2 regions of the Lysinibacillus sp. GW247-5R2A genome follow, and region 2 is predicted to be linked to the other one. Evidence: riboswitches for the same ligand, from Rfam matches in the RefSeq annotation. Region 2 holds a riboswitch; the other holds the start of a gene.
What was found. A riboswitch is a leader RNA that binds a small molecule or an ion and turns the genes downstream of it on or off. The one in region 2 is predicted to bind cyclic di-AMP.

Region 1: linked by a shared signal. The riboswitch ahead of AC07YC_RS17825 (APC family permease) and the one ahead of AC07YC_RS01995 (hypothetical protein) in region 2 are both predicted to bind cyclic di-AMP.

The regions. Positions count from the first base shown of each region.
Region 1 covers NZ_JBWKZL010000012.1:10,153-17,551, forward strand. The annotation lists gene AC07YC_RS17800 (Nramp family divalent metal transporter) at 238-1,503, opposite strand; gene AC07YC_RS17805 (response regulator transcription factor) at 1,717-2,406, shown strand; gene AC07YC_RS17810 (sensor histidine kinase) at 2,403-3,698, shown strand; gene AC07YC_RS17815 (PepSY domain-containing protein) at 3,695-4,360, shown strand; gene AC07YC_RS17820 (PepSY domain-containing protein) at 4,454-4,981, shown strand; cyclic di-AMP (ydaO/yuaA leader) riboswitch at 5,195-5,344, shown strand; gene AC07YC_RS17825 (APC family permease) at 5,464-7,287, shown strand.
Region 2 covers NZ_JBWKZL010000001.1:402,116-409,514, reverse strand. The annotation lists gene tkt (transketolase) at 1-292, shown strand, start outside; gene AC07YC_RS02030 (response regulator transcription factor) at 474-1,106, opposite strand; gene AC07YC_RS02025 (sensor histidine kinase) at 1,081-2,121, opposite strand; gene liaF (cell wall-active antibiotics response protein LiaF) at 2,118-2,810, opposite strand; gene AC07YC_RS02015 (PspA/IM30 family protein) at 2,914-3,552, opposite strand; gene AC07YC_RS02010 (lmo0954 family membrane protein) at 3,568-3,924, opposite strand; gene sirA (sporulation inhibitor of replication protein SirA) at 4,267-4,692, shown strand; gene AC07YC_RS02000 (YneF family protein) at 4,792-5,010, shown strand; gene AC07YC_RS01995 (hypothetical protein) at 5,107-5,373, opposite strand; cyclic di-AMP (ydaO/yuaA leader) riboswitch at 5,397-5,543, opposite strand; gene AC07YC_RS01990 (S-ribosylhomocysteine lyase) at 5,816-6,286, shown strand; gene AC07YC_RS01985 (alpha/beta hydrolase) at 6,336-7,307, opposite strand.

The sequences.
Region 1 (7,399 bases), on a different contig from region 2:
GGTATTTAAAAAAGCAAAAAAGGAAATATATGTTTATCAATCTTATATTTATTTAAAGGTGATTTCAATGAGGAAATTAGCCGTAACTTCTGCACTACTTTAGCTAACCTACTAGAGCACTGGATCATGTAGGACTCAATGGTAGTAAATTTGTCTATAATTATCACCTTTAGATTATCAACAAAAAGGCATCGAGATTTTTCTTCTCGATGCCTTTTAGTCTATTAATTCACTATTTTACCCAAATATTGTTTCACCTAGTAAGTAAATATTTAATGCCACAACGATGACAACTACAAACCAGCCTAAAATAGTAGTAATACGGTGGTTCACTAAACCACCCATAATGTCTCGTTTGCTTGTAAACATAACGAGAGGGACGAGGGCGAATGCAATACCGAAAGATAACACAACCTGACTAAGAACGAGCGCATGGGTTGCATTTACACCGGATGCAATAATCGCTAACGGAGGCACCATTGTAATGGCTCTCCGTAAATAAAGTGGTATTTTTCGTTGAATAAAGCCTTGCATGACTACGTCACCTGCTAAGGTCCCTACAGAGGAGCTAGCTAAACCAGCAATTAGTAAACCAAGACCAAAGGAAATGGCAGCCATTGGGCCGAGAGCATCCTTTAGGCCGTTATAGGCAACATCTAAATCCTCTACTACAATCCCCTGTGTGTGAAATACTGCTGCCGCGATAATGAGCATACTCATATTGATGGCTCCAGCAATGATCATAGCGATGATAATATCAATAAATTCAAAACGGAAAATTCGTCTTTTTTCTTCTTCATTACGACCGATAATACGACTTTGTGTTAAAGAAGAATGTAAGTAAATAGCATGCGGCATGACGGTCGCACCTAAAATACCTGTTGCTAATAGTAATGAGTCCACCCCTTCAAATTGAGGCGTGAACATACCAAACGCTACTTCGCCCCATTCTGGCTGTGCTAAAAATGTTTGGAAGGCAAATGCTAATACGACAATTAAAACCATGCCAGAAATGCCTGCCTCGAAGGCTCTGAACCCTCTTCTTTGAAGCTCTAGAATAGCAAATGATCCGACTGCTGTGATGATAGCTGCTGGAAGCATAGGGATATTAAATAACAAATAAAGCCCTAATGCGGCCCCGATAAATTCAGCAAGGTCGGTAGCAATAATGACTAATTCAGCCTGAATCCAAAGAAATATAGATGTCTTTTTAGAAAAATGTTCACGTGCCACCTCAGGTAAATTTTTTCCTGTCGCAATACCAAGTTTGGCAGATAAGGATTGGATGAGCACCGCCATTAAATTAGAAAAGGCTATTACCCAAAGGAGTAAGTAACCATATTGAGAGCCAGCTGTAATATTTGTGGCAAAATTGCCAGGATCAATATAGGCGACCGCTGCAATGAATGCAGGCCCAAGAAAAGGTAAAAACCGTCGCCAACCTTTTATATCTCCATCTAAAACCGCCTCAGCAGACGATTTTGTGACTTGCTTGTATACCATATTTGTTCCCTCGTTTCAAAAAGTATCGTTCGTGAAATAAAGTTTCCTAGGGGAAAATAAGATAATAGTATTCTAACGCTAGGATTAGAAAAAGGGAAGCACTTTGCTTAAAATTTTAAAAAAATAAGTATGCACATTTCTCATCAATTTCTAATTAGACTTTCCTTACCTGTATCGTTTACGATGAAAGAAAAGGTGAAGGACTGATTCGACATGAGCAATCGAATTTTAATTATAGAAGATGAAGAAAATATTGCGAGAGTGCTCCAGTTAGAGCTTCAGTTTGAGGGCTATGAAGCGGTGATGGCCCATACAGGAGCAGATGGTTTATTGCAATATCGTGAGCAGCAATGGGATTTAATCTTACTGGATATTATGTTACCCGAAATGAGTGGCATAGATGTGCTAAAGCGTATTCGCGCTACAGAATCACAGACCCCAGTTATTATGCTGACTGCCAAAAGTGAGGTGGAGGATAAGGTAAAGGGATTGGATTTAGGAGCTAATGATTATGTGACAAAGCCCTTTGAAATTGAAGAATTACTGGCCCGTATCCGGAATGCACTACGGTTTTCTCAAAAGGCTAGTCCAACAAAGGTTGGTGTTTCGTTTGGACAGTTATCGATCGATGAGCAGACAAGAGAAGTTATTTATTATGGTAAGGAGATCCAACTGACTCCTAGAGAATATGATTTATTGTTATATCTAATGAAGCATCCTAAGCAGGTGCTCACAAGGGAACAAATACTAGAGACTGTATGGGGCTTTGATTACTACGGAGATACAAATGTTGTGGATGTCTATATTCGTTATGTGCGCCAAAAGCTTGAAATTGCTAATGTAACACCCATTATTCAAACAGTTCGCGGTGTAGGTTATGTGCTGAAGGAAAATAAATCATGAAGCTTAAAACAAAAATTCATCTACTTACCACTTTATTAATGCTAGTAATTTTAGTGGCAACTAATAGTGGAATTTACTTTTTATACGAGAAATTTGCCTATAATACGGAATATAGCCAACTTCATACACGAGCGAATGATTTAAGCTCAACATTAAGCCAGTTAAATGCACAATCCAACCTACAGCAAGTATTAAGAGCATATATGCCAGCTGATGGTGCTATCTATGTTTATGATGGAGAAAATTTAAAGACGAAGGTTCAGGCCACTCTAGACATGCCAGATGTTACTTCCATTACCTATACAATGCCTACTATTTGGATGGATGGGACAATTGTGGACATCACCTTACAGCAATCCATGGAGGAAGTAGAAAGTACACTGGATTTATTAAAGGCTATTTTGATCGTTGTGTCCATTATTGCCACCATTCCAATCTTTTTAGCGAGCTTGGCACTCGGTCGCCTAATTTTGTTACCACTAGAACGCTTAAATGCGACAATGCGCAAAAGTGCATCGACGGGGAAATATGAAAAGATGGACATCCCAGCTAAAGGTGGGGATGAATTAGCAAAAATTAATCGAACGTTTAATATGATGATGGAGAAGCTTGAACAGCACTATCAAAAGCAACAGGAATTCGTTTCAAATGCTTCTCACGAATTAAAGACGCCCATTACTGTCATTGAAAGCTATGCAAAGTTGCTCTTGCGAAGAGGCTTTGACAATCGTGAAGTAGCGCAGGAATCGCTACAGGCTATTGCAAATGAATCTTCTCGTATGCATGAAATGGTATTGCAATTATTAGAGCTAGCCAAAAATAATGAGCATATGGATATTCATATTGAACAGCTAGAGCTGGCTCCCTTCCTTAATAAAGTGGCTGCACAAATGCAGCAAGCATACCATCGGAATTTTATAGTCGATGCAGAAGCACCACAATTTATCGACAGTGATGAAAAAATTTTGAAGCAATTACTCTTTATTTTGCTTGATAATGCTAGGAAATATAGTGAGGATGATGTTCATATTTCCGTAGCTGAAACTACTACGCATGTACGAATGACGATTCAGGATTTTGGCGTCGGTATTCCTGCAGAGCATGTTCCGCATTTATTTGAGCGTTTTTACCGTGTCACAGAGGATCGTAATCGTAAAACAGGCGGTTCTGGCTTAGGGCTTGCGATTGCACATGAACTTGCGGGACAATTGGGCATCGTCATAGATGTGGAAAGTACAGTTGGAGAAGGTTCAAGTTTTACCTTGTGTATACCAAAGGAGGGGCAGCAATGAAAAAGTGGACATTAATACTTATTGTGATTGTCCTTCTTTGTAGCGGAGTGCTTTGGTTTATTCAAAATCGCTATTTTCAAAAGGAGCCTCTCAGTGAAGAGGAGGCCATACGCCATATCGAAGCTATTTATAAGGGTCAAGTTTTAGAAGTGAAAAAGCGTGGAAATTCATTTGAAATACAATTTACACGTGAGAATTTGAACTATACAGCCATGCTTGATGCTACAACACAGCAGGTTTCTGATCTAACGTTGCAAAAAGGGCAAAGTAAATTATTGTTAACAGAAGATCAAATAAGAAAAATGGTGAAAGAAAAATATGGTGAGGTAGAAAGCGTCATGCTCACGGAAACCATTTATACCGCACGTGTTGAAAAGGAACATAAGCAAAAAGATATAACAGTAGATGGCTATTCAGGTGAAGTGTTATCTGAAAAAGATATAGAACCATTAAATCAGCCTGAACCCCCCCATATTATTACCCAACAGCAAGCTACTGATATAGCGCTGCAACAATTAACCGGGAAAGTGGATTCTGTAGATTTTGAAGATACGGCGGAGGGCGGTTATTATTTAGTTGAAATTGAAACAGAGCATGAAGAAGCCACGTTCCAAATTCATGCTGTATCTGGAAAGGTCCTTTCTGTTTCATGGGACGATTAAACGAGTTTTCTCATGAAATTCTAATGTTCCTCTTATAGTTCTATCATCTTTGCTTGGTAAGCTAAAAGCAGATAAAACAAAGGAGAGATGGACATGAAAAAAATAATGATGATTCCTGCATTAGTGGTGACTCTTGGTGTTGGAGCGGCAATTGGTTCAACAACTTTATTATCAGGAAGTGCACAAGAAAAAAAGATCCTATCCATGCAAGAAATCGAAAAGAAAGCATTAGCAGTAGTGGATGGGACAGTAGCAGATATTGAACTAGATCAAAATCGCTACCGCTCTGTATATGAGGTAGAGGTTCATGCTGATAAAGAAGAATATGATTTAAAATTCGATGCCTATACTGGAAAATTACTTAAGCAGAAGAAAGAGCGTCAAGATGACGATGATATTGAATGGGTGAACGAGGATAACGCTAATACGGCTACTAACCTTATAAGTAAAGAAAAGGCTATTGAAGCGGCTCTAACAAAAGCAAAGGGTACAGTCACAAAAATTAAATTAGATGATGGCATTTATGAAATCGAGATAAAAAATGGACAATATGAATATGATGTTGATGTTGATTCGATTACAGGAGAAGTTGTTGATTTTGAACAAGATATGGAAGATTAATATTAGTTATTGCCTTAAAAGTAGAGCATACTTTTAAGGTTTTTTTGTTGTAAAATGCCTTTAAATTAGGTATTCGTGGGTAAATTAATGTCTACCATGGAACTTAACAATGTATTTAAAAAAGTCTATGTATTTCACTTGTAAAAAATAAAAATTTTCTTCTTTACTTTTTTAATCGACAGGCGTAATATGACATCATTATTAAAGTTTCAAATTTCTAAATCGCTGAAGCAAACTAGACGCGGGGGACCCATTTTAGACGGAGTGCACAAGCAATCCTTGGGGTGAATCTCTTCTTTTGAAGGGTAGGGCTACTCAGGCCCGAATCCGACAGCTAACCTCGTAAGCGTTAAGAGCAGAAAAGTTGGAGCTTGGCAGACAGATGAGCGTCTACAAGTCTTATTTAGTGATGACTTGTAGGCGTTTTTTGATCTCATTTAGGAAGGCGAAACACAATCTAAGAAACTAGAAGGTGTTTATTGATGAAATCCTCATTTAAACGTTATGTAATCGGCAAACCATTAAGATCCGATGCGTTAGGGGAACAAAAGCTTAGTAAAACAAAGGCATTGGCCATATTATCGTCCGATGCTTTGTCTTCCGTAGCCTATGGACCGGAACAAATTTTAATAGTCCTGATGACTGTGGGAACATTAGCGTTTTGGTATTCTTTACCGATTGCGGCAGGGGTTGTTGTCCTATTGGTGGCATTGACTTTATCATATCGTCAGGTTATTTTCGCCTATCCGCACGGGGGCGGCGCTTATGTAGTATCTAGGGAAAATTTAGGTGTGAACGCGGGTCTTGTAGCAGGTGGCTCATTGCTCGTTGATTATATTTTAACGGTAGCGGTAAGTGTATCAGCAGGGACAGATGCAATTACATCGGCATTTCCAAGCCTGCACCCATACAATGTACCAATTGCTATTATCTTTGTGATTTTTTTAACGGTCTTGAACTTACGTGGTGTAACAGAGTCCGCCTCTGTTTTGGCATACCCAGTCTACCTGTTTGTAGTCGTTATGTTAGTGTTGATTGGGATGGGGCTCTATAATGTTGCAACAGGTCAGGTGCCAGCAGAGCTGCATCCAAAGATAGGTACACCCGTCGCAGGGATTAGTTTATTTATCTTATTAAAGGCATTTGCGTCAGGGAGCTCAGCTTTAACAGGGGTAGAAGCTATATCGAATGCGATCCCTAATTTTAGAAATCCTGCTCCTAATAATGCTGCTAAAACATTGTTAGCAATGGGCGGAATCTTAGCGGTTTTATTTATCGGTATTGTTAGTTTAGCTTATTTTTACGGAATTGCGCCAACTTCGGAAGCGACAGTCGTTTCCCAACTAGCAGAAGCAAGTGTTGGTCGAAATTTCTTTTATTATATAGTACAGGGTACAACTGCGATGATTTTGGTACTTGCAGCAAATACGGGGTATTCAGCATTTCCGCTACTTGCTGTCAATTTATCAAAAGACGGTTTTATTCCGAGAATATTTCAAATGCGTGGGGACCGCCTAGGGTATTCTAATGGCATTATGATGCTAGGGCTAGCAGCCATTGTTTTAATCATCTTATTTGATGGGGCAACAGAGCATTTGATTCCACTCTATGCTGTTGGGGTATTTATTCCGTTTACATTAGCGCAAACGGGAATGATGCGAAAATGGTGGCGTGAAAAACCTACTGGCTGGATGGCGAAATTTACGATCAACACAATTGGTGCAGCCATTTCGTTTATTGTAGCGATGATGTTTTTTGTAACGAAGTTGCCTCAGGTATGGCCAGTGTTTGTCTTTTTACCAATTATCATTTTTGTATTTCATCGGATCAAGCTTCATTATCAGGCCGTTGGAGAACAGCTGAGATTGAATAAGGAGGAAGTCGCTACTATTGAAGGAAATGTATTCATCGTACCAGTAGCTGGTATAACGAAGGTGGTTGAAAATTCCCTTCATTATGCGAAATCACTAAAGGTTGATAAAATTATTGCCTTTTATGTGGCTTTCGATCAAGCGGATGCAAAAGCCTTCGAAGAAAAGTGGCAGGCTTGGCAACCAGATATTCGACTAGTAACCTATTATTCGGCATATCGTAGCATCACACAGCCATTGATCAAATTTATAGATAAAGTGGACCATCAATGTGCGAAAACAGGTCATAAAGTAACGGTTGTCATCCCTCAATTTTTACCGAAAAAGGGCTGGCATCATATGCTTCACAATCAATCTAGCTTATTAATACGTACAACATTGTTATTTCACAGAAATGTCGTGATTATGACAGTACCTTTTCATTTATCAAAATAATGCTAGCATGCTAGAAAATTGTCTGTTATAATCAGTACGTTGATTGAAAACACGAACGTTTACAATTAAAAAGTCGCAGAATACCATTAAATTCCGAAAAATTAAACTTTTT
Region 2 (7,399 bases):
GGCACAAAAAGCATTAAAAGCTGAAGGCATGGATGTAGCTGTCGTTTCAATGCCATCTATGGACCGCTTTGAAAAACAAGATGCTGCTTACAAAGAATCTGTTTTACCAAAAGCTGTCACTAAACGTCTTGCGATTGAAATGGGTGCATCATTCGGCTGGCATAAATATACCGGCTTTGAAGGTGATGTGCTTGCAATCGATAAATTTGGCGCATCAGCTCCAGGTGAAATTGTAATGGAAAAATACGGATTCACTGTAGAGAATGTAGTTGCAAAAGTAAAAGCACTATAAGAATTTAAATAAAATACCGCAACACTCAGCGTACGTATGAATTCGCAGGGTGTTACGGTATTTTTTTGCTATAGGATGACGTATCACTAAAGGAATGAACAAATACATCCGGTGGAAAGGGTCTTCTAAAATAAGTCTAATTAAAAAAATGCATATGGTTATGCAGTTTTTTATGTAGAAATTACTTCGCAAGCCCATTTTGAAAGGCATAGACAACGGCTTGTGTGCGATCTTGAACCTCAAGCTTTGCTAGAATATTGCTTACATGTGTTTTCACAGTTTTTAAAGCAATATATAGCTCGTCAGCAATTTCCTGATTGGCTTTGCCCTGTGCCATCAGCAATAAAACTTCCATTTCACGGTCAGTAAGGTGGTCGTAAAGGGGTGTATTATTGCCGTGGCGCATACGGTGCATCATTTTAGATGTAACTTCTGGCTCTAATACCGTTTCGCCACCCATTGTTTTACGAATGGCTTCTGCAATTTGTTTTGCATTAGATGTTTTTAATATATAACTCACTGCCCCTGCCTCTAAAGCAGGGTAGACTTTGTCATCATCTAAAAAGCTAGTCACCATCATGATTTTTGCCTCTGGCCATGCGGCTAAAATTTCTGCTGTTGCCTCAGCACCAGTCATAATGGGCATAACATTATCCATTAAAATAATATCTGGCTTTAGGGCAAGGGCACGCTCAACTGCTTCTTGCCCGTTTTCAGCCTCTCCCACAACTGTAATATCTGGCTGTGCGGATAAGTATGCCGAAACGCCGATACGCACCATTTCATGATCATCCACTATGAGCACTTGTATCATTGTCATTGACCTCCTCTTTATGTAGTGGAATTTTAACTTCGACAATCGTTCCTTCTTCAGGGACTGACACAATTTTATATGTGCAGCCAATTTCAACAGCTCGTTCAGCAATATTTTGCAAGCCGTAAGAAGTGGATTTATCTGCCTCTACATCAAAACCTAAACCATTATCTTGAATGCGTAAAATGGCTAAGTCATCTCGTGCAACAAGCAACAATTCAACCTCACTTGCTTTGGCATGTCGAAGTGTATTAGAGAGGGCTTCCTGGGCAATGCGGAATAGGTGATCTTCTTCTGCTTTCGTTAATGCCATTTCTTCTAGCTCATATTCAATATGGAAGTAAACCTTTTGCTGAAGCTCGATAATTAATTCCTCTAAGCCTTGGGCAAGTGTTTTATTGCGAAGTGCAACAGGTCGCAAGTGTAATAATAATGCACGCATTTCGAGCTGTGCTTGCTGAACTATTTTTTCCACTTGTTTTAAGCTAGTCGTATTTTCGTCATTTTCCGTTAAAGCAGAAAGCAACATGGAGGCCGCAAATAATTGCTGGGACACAGAATCATGTAATTCTCTAGCCAGACGTTGACGTTCAGCAATGATGCGTTCCTGTATAATTTTGTCATGAGCTTCTGCACGTTCATTGGATAAGCGCTGTAGACTTTTACGCTGTGTATCTATTAATTCACTTGTTTGCACAAGTGCTTTTTTTAATGGTTTCGGAAGGGCTTGCTTTTTAGAAAGCACAAAATCAGGTTCGATTAACTGCTTTACAATTTTCGTTGCTTGAGCTTCTCGGGCACGAGCAGTCATACTAATCCAACTGGCAAAGAGGAAGCTAAGAGCAAATAGGCTGACTACAATAATTCCGCCGAGAGGAAAATTATCATAATTTTGTCGCCATAAAGGTTCCCAAGTTTTCTCATCAGGATTTCCCCATACTGCAACAAGCAAACCGAATGTAGCACTCATTAAAATGAATAATAAGGTAAATAATCTTGAGATAAAGGCAATCATTTACGCAGCACCTCCAAATCTCCAAGCCATGTAGCAACATGAATAATTAAAATGCGTTTTGCATCCTCAGGATTTCCATCAGAAAAGCTAACACTTTCATTTAAAATACGTTGTGGACCCACATGTAAGCAAGTAAGCTCACCAAATAGGGTCGTATAGTGTATACGAAAAGGTATTTCATATGGGATATAGATTTGAACTTTACCAATCCCTTGACGAATCGTAATTAGACTTGTGCCAGCAGGCAAAATCGTTTGAGTCGTATCAACTGTGATATCTCCTGCTAAACGTTGAATTTGTACATCTTGCCATTTGTATGCTTCTGTTGGTGCTGGTATGGTGCCAATTAAGTCATTTTTCGAGGTAGATAGTTTTTCAAAAAGCTCAGCACCAACTATTTTTGGTTCATTTTCTCGTTGTAAGTATTGATAAAGCATATATAAGAGCATAATTACAATGAATAGACGGAGGCTCCACATTGTGAATAATGCAATCGCAATGAAGAATATGCCGGTCCATTTAAAAAAGCGAACTTTTTTAGAAAAGCTTAAATAAAGCAGTACGGCCCCAATCAATAAACAAAAGGCGCCACCATTATTAAAAATAGTAAGCTCCACAAAAACGAGTAAAAAGAAGCATAGTACCCAAAATGTGAGCTTATTTGTAGTGAAATTTTGCAAGAGGGTCACCCTTCTTTCTACTAATAGTATAAAAGAGGGAATGGGACCCTCTGTTTTAAAACGTGAAAGAATGCGCCGGTTAGTGTTGGCGCATTGCTTCCATTATAACATGTTATTTATTTTCAATTAGCAGTGGAGAGCTTTCCTCTGAAGCTTTTTTTTCTAATTGTGCCAATCTTGCTTCAAATGTTGTAACTTCATGATCTTTGTCAATTTGATAAGCCAATTTATCAATATAAGCTTCCAAATCTTCAAAATTGGTTTTATTGTTTTTGGCAATCATACCATCCATTTGATGATGGGCACGAGTAACGTTTTCTTTGCCCATTAACTGTAATTGACGAACTTTCATGTCTTTAATTTTATGTTTCATTGTTTCAAATTTACGCTCTAGCTCAAAATATTCACGTGTACTTGCTTCGATACTCGCCTGTAACGTATGATTACGGGCAGTGTAAGCTGTCACTTCATCTGTTGCAAAATCAATTAAATCTTGCTCGCCACTAGTTTGCGCTAATGTCAGTTGAGATTCACGTTTAGCAAGTAAATCTGCATTTTGTTGATATTCTTGCTCAAGCTTTTCTTTTAATTGTCCTTGACGTTCTAATAATTTACCGGTTTCTTCTGTTTGTTTTTCAGCTTCACGGATGTACTGGTTTAACATAGCAATTGGATTTTTTTGTTCCTTCTTATCAAATAGCTGATGTAAGTCTGCCTCTACTGTATATCTAAAACGTTGAAATAAATTCATATTCATTCTCTCCTTTTATTTTGTTAAATTTGACCATTCTTTTTCGAAGTTTGTAAATGGATCTTCTTCTTTTTTACTTTCAATTGTTGGGATTTTTACATCTTCGCCATTCCATTTTTTATAAATGACATAGACTATTGCGATTGCTGCAAGACCAATCATTGCAGGAATGTTTGATACTGCTGATAGGATACCGATTAGACCAACCGCGAACCAAAAGATTTTACCGAAATTAGACTTGCTCCCCATGTAAAAATGCATCCCTAGTGCTACAAATAATCCGGAGAATAGTAAGCCTGCCAATGGTCCGATTAAGGCTAGTGCAACACATGCTGCGATAACGCCTCCAGTTAATAAAAGAAATTTTCTCATTTGTTTTAGCTCCTTTCGTTTGTACCTTTATGTTACCTATTTACAAGATTGTCTAAAACGGACTCGAAATTGATTTTCTACTAGGTCTTGAGGCTGAGAACTATCTAGGCTGCAACAAAAGTGGGTTTTTGGCGTACACAATGAGTGCATCTTGCTTGTTTTCATTGAAAAATAGCAGTTCATTTTAAGTGCTAATTATCATCTGCCATAAAGTAATTTTTAGATCCTAAACTAGAAGCTTTTCGACAAAAATAGAAGATGAAACCTTCCTCCGTTTGACAAATTAACAAGATGGGATGAGCTATACTTATGGAAAATAAACTGAGCGAAGGAGGATTTCTGGTGAGAACCTATTCCATATATAAGATAAAAGAAGAGCATTTAACGTTTATTTTTGGCAGAGAGCGAAAGTTGTTAGAGATGATGCAAGGCTGTGAAGACGCCAATGAGAAATCCTTAAAAGAGCTTGCGTATATATGTGAATCCGTTCGATTTGATGAAATAGCAGCAATGTTGGAGCATCAACTTGATTCCAAATATGCACATTTAGAAAGAGCTCGTAATGCTTTGTTTTTAGAACATCCGATAAAAGGAAAAATGGCTATTTATTTAGTGGATCGCAAGATTTGTGTTTATTGTGAAGGTTCACGAATGCTAGATTTAGATTTATTTCAAATGCTTGCCAAGATGAGTGAACGATTCATTGCTTTCAATAAACAAGATAATGAATGTGGGTGGTTGAAACCTATGAAGTATACAATGCACTAGGAAATTTCACTACAATATATAGAAACATGCTATCATTTGGTGTATAATGGAGCGTGGAGAGTTTTTTCTCGGTATATTGTAGTGGAGGAGGTTGGTTGTATGCCTACATGGGGCTGGATTATTATCGTAATTATCGCATTAGCAGCGGGAGCGGCACTTGGTTTCTATTTCGCTCGTCAAGCTATGATGAAATATTTAAAAGAAAACCCACCTATTAATGAGCAAATGATTCGTATGATGATGGCACAAATGGGTCGTACGCCGTCTGAAAAGCAAGTACGTCAAATGATGGCACAAATGAATAAATTCCAAAAATAATTGGGATTTTTAAGGAGCAGCTGGTTAAGGTAACTGGTTGCTTTTTTCATGGACTCATAATAAAAGGGGATGTCTCAAAATGGTTGAGACATCCCCTTATTTATAGTGATGAGAAGCGTTCAGCCAGTTAATTGCACTATGTACAACAACTGCTACACCTAATGGTAGAACACCCTCATCTAAAATAATATGTGGATTATGAAGTGGATAGTTTTGATTTCCTAAACTGTTTGATCCAGCCCACATAAACATCGTTGTTACACGCTGGCTAGTATAAGAGAAATCTTCTGTTCCAGCTAAAGGTTCTTCGTCTATCTGTAAGTTTTCCTCACCAAAGTCATTGTGATCGACTTGAAATGACACTTTTTCGATGTTACAAGCCCCATTTTCCATCTCATATAACGCTTACGAGGTTAGCTGTCCGATTCGGCCCTTTGAGTAGCCCTACCTAAAAAGGATTTACTCCTTGGATATTCTACTGATCCGTAAATATTTGGTTCCCCCGTCTCCACTGGTTTCAGCGATTTAGAAATTTGAAACTAATTATGATATTACAAGCCATCTATATGGAAGTAAATCCAGAAAAATTCTTTAACAAAAGGCTGTAAAAAATTTTTCACAAAGAATTTTCTTATATTAGTAAGATGTGTAGCAGTCTTTTAGAAACAAGAATGAAAAAAATTTAACTCTAATCGTTTGAAATATTCTATGAAAACATAAAAAAACTAGCAATTTAAAATATTCCCACTAATTTTGGGAAAACTAGCTATAATAAATAGTATTCATAGAAAAGGAGCTGTTAAATATGGAACGCGAAAAGACAAATGTCGAAAGCTTTGATCTAGATCATACAAAAGTAAAAGCCCCGTATGTTCGGTTAGCGGGAGTTAAAGCAGGGAGAAACGGCGATGAAGTGTACAAATATGATATTCGCTTGAAGCAACCTAATAAAGAGAATATGGAAATGCCAGCTTTGCATTCCTTAGAGCATTTATCTGCGGATATCATTCGTAATTATTCTGACCATATCGTTGATTTCAGTCCAATGGGTTGCCAAACAGGCTTCTATGTATCCCTTATTAATCATCAAGATTATGAGGACCTTTTAACTATTTTAGAAAAAACATTTACTGATGTGACGAAGGCGACAGCAGTCCCTGCATGTAATGAGGTACAATGTGGATGGGCTGCGAGTCATAGCTTAGAAGGAGCACAAGCATTAGCGAGGGAATTTTTAGCGAAACGAGAAGAATGGCATATTGTTTTTGAAGAATAAATATGGAAAAAACCTTGCGGGAATAATATAAGCAAGGTTTTTATTTGCGTTAAAAATGGAATGGGATGACATTGGAGGAGGAGGAATCACGATTTATTTTTTGGTAAATAAAACTTTCTAAAAAATCATGAATTAAATCTTCGTATTCATCCATATTTTCATTAAAGGATTGGGCATGTGCCCCAGTATCAAAAAGCTTTAATTTTTTTGGACCTACTTTTTTATTGTAAAGATCTAGTGACATGGACGCTGGAATAAATGAATCAGGGATACTATGGATAAAAAGTACAGGTTTTTCAATATGGGTCACTGCTTCGGCGGGGGTCACACTTTTGAAGGAGTAGCCGTCCCGGAGGCGGACAAAGAAATCGGCAAAACGGATGGGAATGATAGAGCCATATTTAAATTCAGTTTTGGCAATTTGCTTGAGCAACATGGAAAAATCGGAGAATGCACAATCAGATATATAAAAATCAGCACCATCTTCAACCGTACCTGCATAAAGTAGCATTGTTGCTGCACCCATAGATTCTCCATGAATACCTAGTATTGCATCTTCACCAATCATGGCTTTCACTGTATTGACTACAGCATCAAGGTCATTTTTTTCATAGTGGCCATAGCTGGTTGTTTTGCCACCAGATTCGCCATGACGGCGATGGTCAAAGATGACCGAATTATAGCCAAGCCTTTCAAATAGCCGAGCGTATTTAACGGAATTTATTTTATTTTCGGTAACGCCGTGACATATGATAATCGTATTATTGGTTTGCAAAGGCTGAAGCATAATTCCTCGAATCGAATAACCATTAGGAGAATCAATATTTAATTCGCATTTCAAATTTTTATTGTACCAAGCCTCATCAAAGCGCTTGGCTGTCGTTTCACGTTCACGAACAAATTCAGGATCTTTTTGTTGAATATACATTAATTTATTGGAAAGCGCGAAGCCGAACAGACCAGTAGCTGCTGCGGCAAGCGTTGTTGTAATACCAGAGAATAAAAGCATCTTCTTTTTCATCATAAAACACCTCCACATGCTGTTTCTTATTTGTAATGTTCCCAACTAAGATTGTTTAAAACACGTCAACATTTTACAATAACTTTGGCAAA